Regions from separate parts of the Arthrobacter sp. 2RAF6 genome, predicted to be linked through region 2. Evidence: predicted binding sites of a transcription regulator. Region 2 holds the regulator's gene; each other region holds the start of a gene.
The links. Region 2 encodes LexA, which represses DNA repair genes until DNA is damaged. Its sites were predicted from a motif close to TCGAACANNTGTTCGA; they were not measured.
Positions count from the first base shown of each region.

Region 1: the regulator LexA is predicted to act here: its motif matches at 3,155-3,170, upstream of AB4Z38_RS01340 (LysM peptidoglycan-binding domain-containing protein).
Region 3: the regulator LexA is predicted to act here: its motif matches at 2,610-2,625, upstream of AB4Z38_RS17115 (DUF6504 family protein).

Region 1 covers NZ_JBFRGF010000001.1:279,085-283,611, forward strand. Annotated here, with positions in the region: gene secA (preprotein translocase subunit SecA) at 1-1,533, shown strand, start outside; gene AB4Z38_RS01335 (Rv3235 family protein) at 1,579-2,094, opposite strand; gene AB4Z38_RS01340 (LysM peptidoglycan-binding domain-containing protein) at 2,169-2,954, opposite strand; gene AB4Z38_RS01345 (hypothetical protein) at 3,202-3,681, shown strand; gene AB4Z38_RS01350 (helix-turn-helix domain-containing protein) at 3,731-3,946, opposite strand; gene AB4Z38_RS01355 (SAF domain-containing protein) at 4,098-4,527, shown strand, end outside.
Region 2 covers NZ_JBFRGF010000041.1:14,513-19,039, forward strand. Annotated here, with positions in the region: gene AB4Z38_RS21530 (histidinol-phosphate transaminase) at 1-179, opposite strand, end outside; gene AB4Z38_RS21535 (LysM peptidoglycan-binding domain-containing protein) at 271-630, opposite strand; gene lexA (transcriptional repressor LexA) at 997-1,746, shown strand; gene AB4Z38_RS21545 (ATP-dependent DNA helicase) at 1,775-3,838, opposite strand; gene hflX (GTPase HflX) at 3,831-4,527, opposite strand, start outside.
Region 3 covers NZ_JBFRGF010000025.1:69,062-73,588, reverse strand. Annotated here, with positions in the region: gene AB4Z38_RS17120 (DNA polymerase III subunit alpha) at 1-2,283, opposite strand, end outside; gene AB4Z38_RS17115 (DUF6504 family protein) at 2,290-2,577, opposite strand; gene AB4Z38_RS17110 (helicase-related protein) at 3,225-4,527, shown strand, end outside.

The DNA.
Region 1 (4,527 bases), on a different contig from region 2:
CAGTCGGACCTCGTGTACAAGAACGAAATCGTGAAGTTCGAAGCCGTCGTGAACGACATCGGGGAACGGCACGAAAAAGGCCAACCCGTGCTCGTCGGTACCACCAGCGTGGAGAAGAGCGAATACCTCGCCAAGCTGCTGGCCAAGGAAGGCATCCGGCACGAGGTCCTGAACGCAAAGAACCACGCACGCGAGGCCGCCATCGTGGCGCAAGCGGGACGCAAGGGCGCCGTCACGGTCGCTACCAACATGGCCGGCCGTGGTACTGACATCATGCTGGGCGGAAACGCCGAGTTCACGGCCATCGCCGAATTGGCAAAGCGGGGCCTGGACCCTGAAGAAAACTCCGAGGAGTACGAGGCCGCGTGGCCGGAAGCGCTCGAAGCAGCCAAGCAAGCGGTCAAGGACGAGCATGAGGAAGTGCTTGAACTTGGAGGGCTGTATGTACTGGGCACGGAACGCCACGAATCCCGTCGCATCGACAACCAGCTCCGTGGCCGCTCGGGCCGCCAGGGTGACCCGGGGGAGTCCCGCTTCTACCTGTCGCTGACCGATGACCTCATGAGGCTCTTCAACTCCGGTGCCGCCGAGCGCCTGATGAACAGCTCGGTGCCGGACGACGTTGCCCTCGAATCCAAGCTCGTGTCCCGCGCAATCGCTTCGGCCCAGGGCCAGGTTGAAGGGCGGAACGCTGAGCAGCGTAAGAACGTCCTCAAGTACGACGACGTCCTGAACCGCCAGCGTGAAGCCATCTACGGCGACCGTCGCAGGATCCTGGAAGGCGACGATCTGCACGAAAAGGTCCAGTTCTTCCTCGAAGACACCATCAACGCCCTGATCGATGCCGCGACAGCGGACGGAACCGGCGATGATTGGGACTTCCACCAACTGTGGACCAACCTCAAGACGCTGTACCCGGTAACTGTTACGGCCCAGGACATCATTGACGAAGCCGGCGGCAAGGCCCGCGTGTCCGTTGAATTCCTCAAAAACGAGATCCTTTCCGACGCGCAGCTCGTTTACAAGGAGCGGGAAGAAGCCATTGGCGCCGAGAACATGCGCGAGCTCGAGCGCAGGGTTGTCCTCTCGGTCCTTGGACGCAAGTGGCAGGAACACCTCTATGAGATGGACTACCTCAAAGAGGGCATTGGCCTGCGTGCCATGGCCCAAAGGGATCCCCTGGTCGAGTACCAGCGTGAAGGATTCACGATGTTCCAGAGCATGATGGAGGCCATCCGCGAGGAGAGCGTTGGCTTCCTCTACAACCTGGAAGTGGAAGTAACGCCCGCTGAGGACGTAGTGGTGGTGGATGGCAGCCCAGAAGGCGGTCACGTGGAACATCACGATCCACAGATCCGCGCGGCCGGCCTCGAAGCCCCGGAAAAGCCTGTTCAGCTGCAGTACACGGCACCTGGTGAAGACGGCGCGAGCCAGACCCGCGTCGAAGGGCGGGCCTCGGGACGCTCAGGCAACCCCGCCAAGGCCGCCGCCGATGACAAGCAGCGCGGATCCAGCAAGAAGAAGCGCCGCTGACACTGCGATTGCCTGACGCATGCAGCTGACGGATGAACTCCGCCGTCAGCCGATTTCGAGGGCGGTGACCTTCCACGCGCCGTTGCTCCCTTCAAGCCTCATGGCTACGGCGCGGGAGCGGAGTTCTTCCGAGACAACCAAGCTGGCCTCGTACACTCCGTCGTTCACCGCGCAGACACGCACGGAGCGGACCATCGGACTTCGGTGAAGGCGAGACTGCCCGCCTTGGGCGTTGGCAACATGGGCCCGCGTCAGTGCGGCCCGGTGTTGCAGCGCGTTGAGGCATCTGGGGTCCAGGGTCCGTGAGAGCTGTTGCGCGGGCCGGGTGCCGGCAAGGACTTCGACCGCGGCTTGGGCGATGCTGCGGGCCAGCGCGCGGATTTCCCCGTCGAGGCTGAAGATTTGGGCCGCTTTGCGCGGAGAAGACGGCCCCCTGCCGGACGGGCCGTCCATTCTCGCTTTGGCGCGAGGCGAAGCCGCGATTGAACGGGAGGCAATGGGTGGCGAAGTTGCCTGGAGGGCTGCATTGGGCAAGCTGTGGCCGGCTGGGGATGCGCTCATGGACTTCCTCGGTTACGGATCGCTGGTTGGCGGCGGTTGGTGGTGTTTCGGTTGGTGGTGGTCCGGCTGGGGAGCTACTTAGGCGGTGATTGCAGGATCTGACCCGGGACAAGGAGACCCGGGTCGTCTCCGACGACATGTCGGTTTGCGGCGTACCACTTCGGCCAGTGGAGGGCAATGTCGACGTCGCTGGCCAGGGGGCCGAGCTGCCGGGCGGCAATCGACCAGAGTGAATCGCCTCGCCTCACCACTACTTCGCCCTGATTCGGCGAGGCAGACTGTTCCGCGGCCCGCTGTGGCCGGGCCCCCAGAAGCCCCGGCTCGGCGGCAGGTGCGCGGGGTTGCCAATGGGGGTCGATCTCTGATGGTCCGGACTCAAGCGAGGGCACGACGGGGAGATGGGGAGAAGGACTCGAGACGGGTGTCCATTGGGCGGAGATGCCGCTGGACGGTACTGAGCCGTTTGCCGGACTCCACGCTGGTTCAAGCTGCGCCTGTGACGCATTCGCCAAGGGCATTCCCACGAGATTCAGGCCCAGAATTACCACCGCCAGTCTGCGCATGAAGGCAGGGCTGAACTTGGCGGTGGCGGTTGCACAGCGGTCCTTTCCCGATTGCTGGAGGAGCGCGGCGGCCATTGCCAGAAGGAACGTGGCGATCCACCAGGCCCCGATCCCCAGACCGGCTGCAGTTGCGACAAATCCCAGAAGGTCTTCAAACGTGGGTGCCTGGAGTCGTCCTGCTGCGGAGTGCCATCGGTCAACCAGGATCAGTCCGGTGACAGTGAGCAAGAGAGCGAGCACCAGGATGGTCGCCGCCATGGCAACATCGTTCCGAACGAGCCTGTTCGTCTGTTCCATGGGTTCCCCTTAGCCGGTTGATGAAATTTGATACTATTTGATGCGGTTTGATAATGATTGACTTATTTTGGCCACAGCAAGGTGTATTTGTCTAGGAGTTGGTCGTCGATGAAGAAAGATTGACCATCGACGCGGGCCCGCTTACGCTGACGCAATGCGTTGGGATGCCCTGTTTGAAGACATGGAGGCACAACTGGCCTCCGAAAGATTGTTGGGACTTGAATCCGAAATTTCAGAGCGGGCCCGCATGGAGATGGCCGTAATCGACGTCTCCGACAGGCTGCGTGGAGCAATCGGCCAGAAGATCGATGTGACGCTGCGGTCCGGGACACAGGTGTCCGGGACGCTCAGTCATGTCGGAAGCGAATCGTTGGTCCTGGACGAAGGTCCCCACCAGTGGCTGGTGCCCGTCACGGCAGTATTGACCTATCGGGGTCTTGGCCGGCAGGCGCGGGCAGGCCAATCGACGGCGTCACAGCGGCTTGGCCTGGCCAGCGCACTCCGAATGCTCGCCCGCGACCGGGCGGAACTGGCGGTTCACCTGCTTGAGTCGGCGCGGGAGGAGCGGATGATGCGGGGCGTCATTGATCGCGTGGGCAGGGACCACTTTGATCTCGCTGTCATGTTGCCGGGTGAAGTCCGCCGGTCCGGGAACGTCGCGTCTGTGGCGACAATTCCGTTCCAGTCGCTTGCCGCGCTGCGTTCATTGCGGGGCCAAGACTTGTAGCCCGGGCCAGCGTCCCCGCCCCAGCTACCTGGGGGGGGCTGGAGGGAGATCAGGAGGACTTGGATTTGGCCTCTTGGATTATCCTGCTCGCCTCGGCATAGCGTTCCTCGATGTACTGCTCCAACATCTTCTCTTCGACGCGCCATTGGCCCCGGCCACCCACCTGGATGGCCTTGAGCTCTCCGCTTCGCACCAAGGCGTATGCCTGCGGCGAGTTGATCTGGAGCTGTTCGGCGACATCAGCGAGGGTGAGGAATCGGGGCATGCATCCATTTTGCCACTGTTCGACCCACTTGCCGGGGTTATCCACAGGTTGACGTAATTTGAGGCATTTGGCTTTCGGAAGGGACCCACTTGCGGTCAGAATAAAGGCCACTGAAGGTCGACGCCGACAAACAATGCAAACGGGGAGCATCATGGGTGTAACTAGCGGGGCCGCTGCGGCGCGGCTCAGGAAGCCCTCGTGGAGGGATCCACGACTTTTGGTGGGGATTCTTCTGGTCCTGGCATCGCTGGCCGGAGTCATCGCCATCGTTGGAACCGCGGACCGCACCATTCAGGTGTATGCCGCGCGCGAGTCGATTGCCGTGGGCCAGAGAGTCAGCAAGGACGATCTTGCGATCGTCAAAGTCAGGCTCGACGACATTGAGTCCAGTTACGTGACCCTGGCTGACGGTCTGCCCGAAGGAAGAGTTGCCGTTCAGAGAATTGCCAAGAACCAACTTGTCCCGCAGGAGAGCCTCGGGGCCGCCGACACCCTGGACCGCAAACCGGTGGCGATCGCGATCCAGGAATCACTGCCTTCCCAGGCTGTGGCGGGATCCCGCGTTGACGTCTGGGTAGCCC
Region 2 (4,527 bases):
ACGGCGGCTGCCGCAACCGCTTCGGTGATGGCCGCCTGGACATCGGCCGGTACGCCATGCGTGTTTTCGTTGACGTTGAGCAAAATCGGAACATCAAGCTGCGGCGCGCCATACGGGCTCAGGCCGCGGAGGTTGGTCCGGAGGGGAAGTCGGTCAAGTCGCTCAAGCTGGTCACTCACCATGACAGTTTAAGGCGCCGCGGTGGATGCACTGAAACTGTGACGACCCGGCGGCCGTTCAGGCGAGCTGTCAGCCCGGTCAAGGTTGCTGTCAGGTGGACGGAATAAACAGCTGCTGGCCCGGCACGATGCGGCCGTCCTGAAGGTTGTTCAGCTGGATAATCTCGGCAACGACGTCTCGTGGGTCCCGGGAAGGCGCGGCGGTTCCCGCAATCCCCCACAAGGACTGGCCGACTTGCACCGTGACGCTCGTACTGGAGGTGGGCTGCAGCTCGGCGGCGGAATCAGCAGCCTTGGCCGGCGAATTCAGGAATCCCGCCAGGCTGAGCAGCACTGCGACCAAGAGCATTGCCGGGATGCCGAAGAAGACCATGCGGCCCCGGCGGGTCAGGCGAAGCCGACCCGGTGCCGTACTGCGGCCGGACCTGTGGGTGATGGTGATTGCGGACATGAGCTGAGCCCTTCTGAACAATGCCGCGTTCCGGAATCTCTGGTTGCGGCTGCCAATTCTTGCCTTCAGTCAGTGCTTGCAGGATGGCTGTTCGTTGTTCTGTTCGAACGATTCGAACGAACACCCGGATCCTGCGCCACTTTTATAGAACACATATTCGAACCTTGCTATGACATTTTTAGCACTTATCAACGAATGATGTCGAGACTCGCTAGAACAAATGTTTGATAAACGCCTGTGCCTGCCCTACGTTTGAGTGAAGGAACGAGCACTGAATCAGTGCAACAGGAGGGTCTGACATTTCAGGCCGACAGTCCCGGCAAGGCCTCAGCGCCGCACGGGCGGAACGGAAGGGCGTTGGCGAACATGGCAGCGAAAGCCACTGGCAGCGGGTCGGCTTCAGCGCGGAGCCAGCAGCCGCAGAAGACACCCAAGAGCCTGACTGTCCGCCAGAAGAAGATCCTGGAGACCATCCAACGTTCGGTGAACGATCATGGCTATCCGCCGTCGATGCGCGAAATCGGGGACACGGTTGGCTTGGCCAGCTTGTCCAGCGTCACGCACCAGTTGTCACAGCTCGAGAAGCTTGGCTATCTTCGTCGCGATCCCAAGCGCCCGCGTGCAATGGAAGTCCTCATGCCGTTGACCCTGGACGGCGGCTCCGTCATACCCGGCGTTGACGCGCCGGCGAAACTCCGCAGCGCCGGCGGCATGGCCGTCACGGAACTTGCGAGTGCAAGTGACACGGCCATGGTTCCCCTCGTCGGGCGCATTGCTGCCGGTGGACCTATCCTGGCGGACCAGACCGTCGAAGACGTCCTGCCGCTGCCCCGCCAGCTGGTGGGCCATGGCGAGCTCTTCATGCTGAAGGTCGCCGGCGATTCCATGATCGACGCGGCTATCTGCGATGGGGACTGGGTGGTGGTACGGCGTCAAAACGACGCCCTCAACGGCGACATCGTGGCCGCACTCCTGGACGACGAAGCCACCGTCAAGACCTTCCGGCAGCGCGACGGCCATACGTGGCTGCTCCCCCAGAACACGCAGTACGAGCCCATCCTGGGAGACCATGCCACGATCATGGGCAAGGTCGTCTCGGTCCTGCGCTCACTTTAGTTCGCCCCCGCTTTAGGACGAGCCCGTATTAAGCCTTGGCGGACTCGGCATAAAGCCGTTCGAGCGCACCGCGCACTATTGAACGGTCCGTGGTGGGCCAGAAGGGCGGCAACGCTGCCCGGAGAAAATTGCCGTAGCGCTCCGTCGAAAGCCGTGAATCCAGGACTGCCACGACGCCTTTGTCCCCCGTTGAGCGGATGAGACGGCCGGCCCCTTGGGCTAGCCGGATGGCGGCGTGCGTCGCCGAAACTGCCATGAAACCGTTGCCACCGGCCTGCGCCACCGCGCGGGACCGTGCCGTCATCAGGGGATCGTCCGGACGAGGGAACGGGATCCGGTCAATCACTACCAGCCGGCATGAACCGCCTGGAACGTCAACGCCTTGCCAAAGGGACATGGTGCCGAACAGGCACGTGTCTTCCTCCTCGGCAAACTGCCTGACCAACGCCGCCATGGTCGATTCGCCTTGGCACAGGATGTCCACGTCCAGGCGTGACCGCATCGCTTCCGCCGCGTCCTCCGCCGCACGTCGGGAAGAGAAGAGGCACAAGGCTCCGCCGTGCGAGGCCTTGATGAGCTCTTCAAGTTCGTCAAGCGCCTCGGGCGAGGTGCCGCGCCCCGGCTTAGGCAGGTGCTTGGCGACGTACAGCATGCCCTGCTTGGGATAGTCGAAGGGAGAGCCTACATCCACGCCGGTCCAGCTGGGGGCGCCTTGGCCAGTCAGGCCCAGTCCTCCGGCCGTGGCCTCGAATGCAGAGCCGATAGCCAGGGTGGCAGAGGTCAACACCACGGTATGGCCCGCGAAGAGCCCTTCCCGGAGGCGTCCGGCGACGCTGAGCGGCGCGATATTGATGAGCGCAGGCGAGTCCTCGTCGGGCGCCGTGTAGCCCTGCTGCGGATCGAAGGTACTGTTCCTGGAGAGCCAGACGACTTCCCGGTTTTCCCGGGCTGAGAGCAACCGTTCGCATAGTTCGAGGATCAACATCAGCCGTGAGCGCGCGAGCTGGCGCCCGCCGTCGACCGCGTTGGACGAGTCGCCCTTCGAATCGGAAAGGGCTGCACGGCAGGCTTCCCGGAGCTGGTCCACGCAATCCAGTTGTTCGTCATTGAGCCCGTTGGGCAGGAGGCCGGAGGGCGCTCCGATGATCGCGAGTTCCAGGCGGTCCGCAGCCGCGTTCAGCGCGTCCACGGTGATGGCAGTGTGTTTGCGGGCACTCGACGCCGCGGCATGGATCATCGCCACCGACAGCTGCCCGGACACAGCACCGGTCACGCGGTCCTGGAGCTCGTGGGCCTCGTCCACCACGACGATGTCGTATTCGGGCAGCACCGCCAGGCCTTCGAAGGCGCTGACTGCGAGCATCGCGTGATTAGTGACCACGACGTCGGACTCCGCGGCACGGTGCCGGGCGAGCTCGCTGAAGCATTCCTCCGCCATCGGGCACTTCTGCGCCCCGAGGCACTCCATGGACGTGACTGATACCTGGCGCCACGCCCGGTCCGTCACACCCGGCATGAGTTCGTCCCGGTCCCCCGTCGCCGTCTTCCCGGCCCACTCACGCAACCGCAGGACTTCCTTGCCGAGCTGGGAGGCAGGCCCGCCGATGGCTGCGGCGAGATGCGGAACGCTCGTGTCCTCACCGAGGGAGAACAACTGCCCCTCGGCAGGCTCCTCGCTAGGGAACCCGCCCTCGAGCTTGTGCCGGCACACATAGTTGGCCCGGCCCTTGACCAGGGCGATGCTGACCGGGCGCTCCAGCTCCGGATTGATCGTTTCCAGGAGCCGGGGCAGATCCCGGCCCACGATCTGCGTCTGAAGGGCGAGGGTGGCCGTGGACACGAGCGTGGGCTTGTTGCTCTCCATCGCGTGCGCAATCAGCGGAATCAGGTACGCGAGCGACTTGCCCGTGCCCGTGCCCGCCTGGACCAGGAGGTGTTCACCGGTCTCGATCGCCCGCGCCACCTGCCTGGCCATCTGGTGTTGGCCGGTGCGGTTCTGGCCGCCCATACCGGCAACGGCTTTGTCCAGGAGTTCGAGGGCGGTCCGTTCCCCCACGGTCTCGCCGCGCTCCCCCATCTCTGGATCAACCATTGCTGACGAACGACTCCAACTCGGCTGCCAGGTTCTCATGGACCATGGCCACCACGCGCGTGCCTTCCTCCTCATGCTCAAGGCTCAGGATTTCGGCGTCGGTGTTGTGCAGCTTGTTGATCAGCTCACCCCGGTTGTACGGAATCAGAACTTCAAGGCGCACACCAGGACGCGGGATGGCCTCGCTGATGGCTCCAAGGAGCTCGGCAATGCCTTGTCCGGTGCGGGTCGACACGACGACATGGCGGGGCTCTTTCTGCTTGAGCCGCTCCACGACAAACGGATCCGCGGCGTCTGCCTTGTTCAGGACAATGATTTCCGGGATCTTCCGGGCATCCACTTCGCTGAACACCGTGCGGACGGCCGCGATCTGGCCTTCCGGATCGGGATGCGAAACGTCCACCACGTGGAGGATGAGATCGGCGTCGGCCACCTCTTCCAGCGTGGAGCGGAAAGCCTCCACGAGCTGGGTAGGCATCGAACGCACGAAGCCGACGGTGTCCGAGAGCGTGTAGCCGATCCCGTCGGGAGTCTGGGCCTTCCGGACCGTGGGATCCAGGGTGGCGAACAAAGCGTTCTCCACGAGGACGCCGGCATCCGTCAGACGGTTGAGCAATGACGATTTTCCGGCGTTCGTGTAACCGGCGATGGCGACCGAAGGAACGGCATTACGACGGCGGTTAGCCCGC
Region 3 (4,527 bases), on a different contig from region 2:
GCAGAAGCCGAAGGACCCGAAGCCTTTGACGACACCCCAGACCTTCCCGATCACCTCCGGTAGGTAGCCGCGCTCAAGGGCTTTCTCGTGGAAGAACTTCTCGACGCCGGGGAGGCGGTCTTCGTCGGACAGGAAGCGCCGGAGCACGTCGGCGTAGGCGAGCCCGCAGCCGGTGAAGGTGTCGATGATCCGCATGAGTTGTTCGTGGAAGACCACGATCCCGTAGGTGTTCCGCAGGAAGGGTTCCAGGTCCGGGTGGAGCTGCTCGACGGTTGCCCAGCCGCCGCGCCGGTTCAGGAACGGTTTGACCATCTCGGCCTGCATGGGCCCGGGGCGGAAGAGGCTGATGTCGGTGATCAGGTCATCGAACACGGCCGGCTGGAGCTTTCCCACGAGTTCGCGCTGGCCCGGGGATTCAATCTGGAAACACCCCAGCGTGTGGGTGGAACGGATCAGCTCGAAGGTCGGTTCATCGTCCAGCGGCACGGCCTCGAGGTCGATGTTTTCCCCGGTGGTGCGTCGGATTTCGGTGACGGCGTAGGCCATGGCCGACTGCATCCTGACCCCGAGGACGTCGAGTTTGATCATGCCCATCGGGTCCATGTCGTGCTTGTCGTACTGGGACATCGGCAGGCCCATCCCGGACGGTTGCACCGGGGTGCGGTCCAGGAGGGACGTGTCGGAGAGGATCACCCCGCAGGGGTGCATGGAGATATGCCGCGGCAGCCGGTCCAGGCGTTCGGTGATGTCCACGAGAAGGTCCAGCTGCCGGCTGCCTTCCACCCGTTCGGCCAGGTCCCGCAGTTCGGGTTTCTCGGCCATGGCCTCCCGGAAGTGGGAGGCGGAGAAGCGCCAGAGGTTCTTGGCGATCCCGTCGATGTCGTCCGGGTCCATGCCCAGGACCATGCCGGCGTCCCGGGCCGCGCCGCGGGCCCGGTAGCCGGACTGCATCGACATCAGGGTGACCCGTTCCGGGCCGAAGCGCAGGAAGATCTCGTGATAGATGTCGTGCCGGCGGGCGGACTCGACGTCGATGTCCACGTCCGGCAGGGTCCGGCGCCGGGTGCTCAGGAACCGTTCGAACAGCAGGTCGTGGCGGATCGGATCCACGAACGAGATGCCCAAGGCGTAGTTGACCAGAGACCCGGCCCCGGAGCCGCGGGCCGCGGAGCGGATCCCCATGTCCCGGATGAGCCGGGCAACCTCGGCCACGGTCAGGAAATAGGACGCGAACCCCAGTTCGGCGATCGTGTCCATCTCGAGCCGCAACCTCGACTCCACCACCTCCATGGCAGTCTTGTCAGAGCCGGTGTAGAGGGTGTTGACCCCGGCCCGGGCCCGTTCCCACAGGACAGTGAGCGGGTCGCCGGTGATGCCGATGATGCCGATGATGGAGGCTTCGGGCATCACCGGCACACCCCAGCCCGCATCGCCGACAGGATCGATCCGGCACCGGTCCGCCAGGGCCGCGGTCTCAGCGAGCAGGTCTTTCGCGGCTCCGGCGCCGGCCTGGCCTACCGCGGCGATCTCCGCGGCGAGGGCCTTCATCATCGGTGCAGGTTTGAGCCAGGCCTGGGCCGTGGGCTGGACCCCGGTCTCGTCCAGGCGGCGCAGCGCCCGGGCGGCATCCAGGATGTCAGCGGTGATCGCCCCGTCCGGCAGAACGTAACGGACGGCATTGGTCAGCACCGCCGTGACCCTGGCGCGTCCGGCGAGGCGGAGCATCCGTGTGGCGTGGGTGTGGCTGAACGGCAGCCCGGGCGCGGACAGGTGGGAGACGACCTCGACCCGCAACGCTTCCCTGGGCACGACGGCGAGCCATTGGTCCATCAGGGCCATGCCGTCACCGCGGGTCCCGACCTTGAGCCCGACGTCGGACAACGGCCCAAGCAGCACGGTCCCCACCGGGCCGGCATCGGTGACAAGATGCTCCGCGATCTCCGCCCGGGTCACCGCGACGGTCTTGCGGGCGTGGGCGGCCGAGACCAGTCGGCACAGCGCCGCATAGCCGACGCCGCCGTTGTGGCCGTGGGCCAGGACAACGACGCGTCCGCCCACGGCTCCATCGTCGTCGAGGACGGCGAGCTCGACGCCGAGGATCGGATCGATTCCGGCCGCGATGCACGCCCCGATGTGTTTGGGGATCCCGTAGAGCCCGTCACGGTCGGTCATGGCCAGGGCGTCCGCTCCCCCGGCCTTTGCCGCAGCCGCCAGTGTGTCCGGCCAGTCCACCCCGTAATGTGCTGAAAACGCCGACGCGGCGTGCAGGTGGGTAAACATCAGAAGCTTCTAGCCGAGGATCCGGGCCAGCACCCAATCAGCGTCGTCACGGACCAGCTCGAACACCCGCTCGGCCGAACGTCCGCGGCCCGAGGCGGTAATCCGCCAGGTCTCCGTCTCGAGGACCTGCGGGCCGATGCCCTTCTGAATACGGGCCTGCTCGACCCACCACGGGCGACGGGTGTAGAACCGCAGAGGTGTCTCGGTGCTCCGATACTGCCGGTCCCGCCACTCAAAACCCAGGGGCAATCCGTCCGGAGTCGTCCGTACTAACACACGCTCATCAACATCCAGCACTAGAACACACCTTCTAATATAAAAACTGTTAATAGAATATGCGTTCGACACTATGTGTCGCCACCGACAGTTTGAGCCAGGACCAGGAACCACCGGCCTGACGCCTCGGTTCCAGTATCTGCCGGACAGAGGTGGCTGTCGCCTCTGCGCTCGAGCCATTTGCCAAGCGCGAACCGGCGCACCCGGGCGAGGGAAGTGCTAAGTGTCATTGTCGACGCCAGCGTTGGGATGCACGCCAACCGATTGGCCAGCGTGGGGCGGATCCATGACACAAAGACGGGGAGTCCCTGTCCTCAGCCAAGGCAAACAACCTCGACACAACCGGTCTTGCATCTGGTTCCCTAACCGCAGTTCTACTCAGTTCAAGCCCAGCCAGGGATGTGCACGGTCGCCGGCCATGGGCGGCCTGCGTCATTGGAGAAGTACACCAACCAAGCTGGGCAAATTCACTTGTCCCGATGGTGACGTATCTGCGGTTGGTGACCGTGTTGATTGTTTGCAGCCTCAGAGTCGGCGCACCAAGGGAACTAGTGGAGGTCAGGCGCATTTGTAGGAGGCTTCGTTCTGCAAAGTCATAAGATTGCACTGACAATCTGCGCCGATTGCCGACTTCTTATATGAGGAGCGGGGAATACTAGTGGGGGAAAATGCCGACGATCTTCGACAACTCTGAGACCAACACTCTCGGAGGCAGCCTCCTCAAAACATTTCCGGAGCATAAGCGCATAGACGTAGCCACAGGCTATTTCGACTTGCGAGGGTGGGGGACGTTCTCGGAGCTGGTGGATGCGAAACAGCAAGCAGACGGAGTGTCGGGTGATCCGGCTGCGCGGATCCTTGTTGGGATGGTGGCACCCTCGGCCGCGGATTCCATGTTGCAAGATCTTCAGGAACAGGTTCAGCCGCCGGACCCGCATGCAGGGATTGCCGATTTTGAGTCCGCCCGAATGCGGCAGGCCCAGCTGGTAAGCCACCTGCGAGAACAGCTCATGAGGGGTCTTTCCACTAAAGAAGGCCAGACTTCGCTTCGTGCGCTGAAGCGGCAGCTCCGTTCCGGTTTGGTCGAAATCAAGGTATTCACACGGCGCCCCCTGCACGGCAAGGCCTACATTCTGCACAACCCCGGCCACTATGCCCTTCCCGTCATGGGTTACCTCGGGTCGTCCAACCTGACGGCGGCGGGACTCTACAGGAATCTCGAACTCAACGTCGATGTCCTAGAACAGGACGCTGCACGCAAGCTGGACGATTGGTTTACCACCCATTGGGATGACACGTTCTCGCTGCCGATCACCGAACAGATCATTGAGCTGATTGAGGAATCCTGGGCAGCAGAACAGCAGCCCACGCCTTTCGAGGTTTTCCTGAAGGTCTGCCATTCTATGTCGCAGGATGTCCGAGACGGTTACGGCTACGTACTGCCCCCATCGATGCATCAGTTGCTCCTTGATTATCAAGAGAGCGCCGTCCGAATCCTGGCGCGGCGGATAGTCCGCAGGGGCGGCACAATGCTTGGCGACGTGGTCGGCCTGGGTAAGACCCTCACTGCAGTGGCCACGGCCATGCTGCTGCAGGCCGCGGAGGATTACTCCACGCTTGTCCTATGCCCGAAGAACCTTGAGGAGATGTGGCAGAAGCACCTTGACGCCTATGACATCCCAGGCCGCGTCGTTCCCTACTCGATGGCCGCCAAGGTCCTTCCGGAACTGAAACGTTTCCAGCTGGTGATCTGCGACGAGTCCCACAACCTACGCACCAATACGCGAAAAGACTACGAGGCCATCAGAGAGTATGTGCGTGGAAACGACTCGAAGGTCCTGTTGTTGACCGCTACGCCGTACAACCTTGCCTTTGAGGACGTCGCTAACCAGATCGGGTTGTACCTGGACGAAGACGACGACCTGGGCATTGAACCAATGGCAGCTTTGGCATTGAACCCGGCACTTGCGG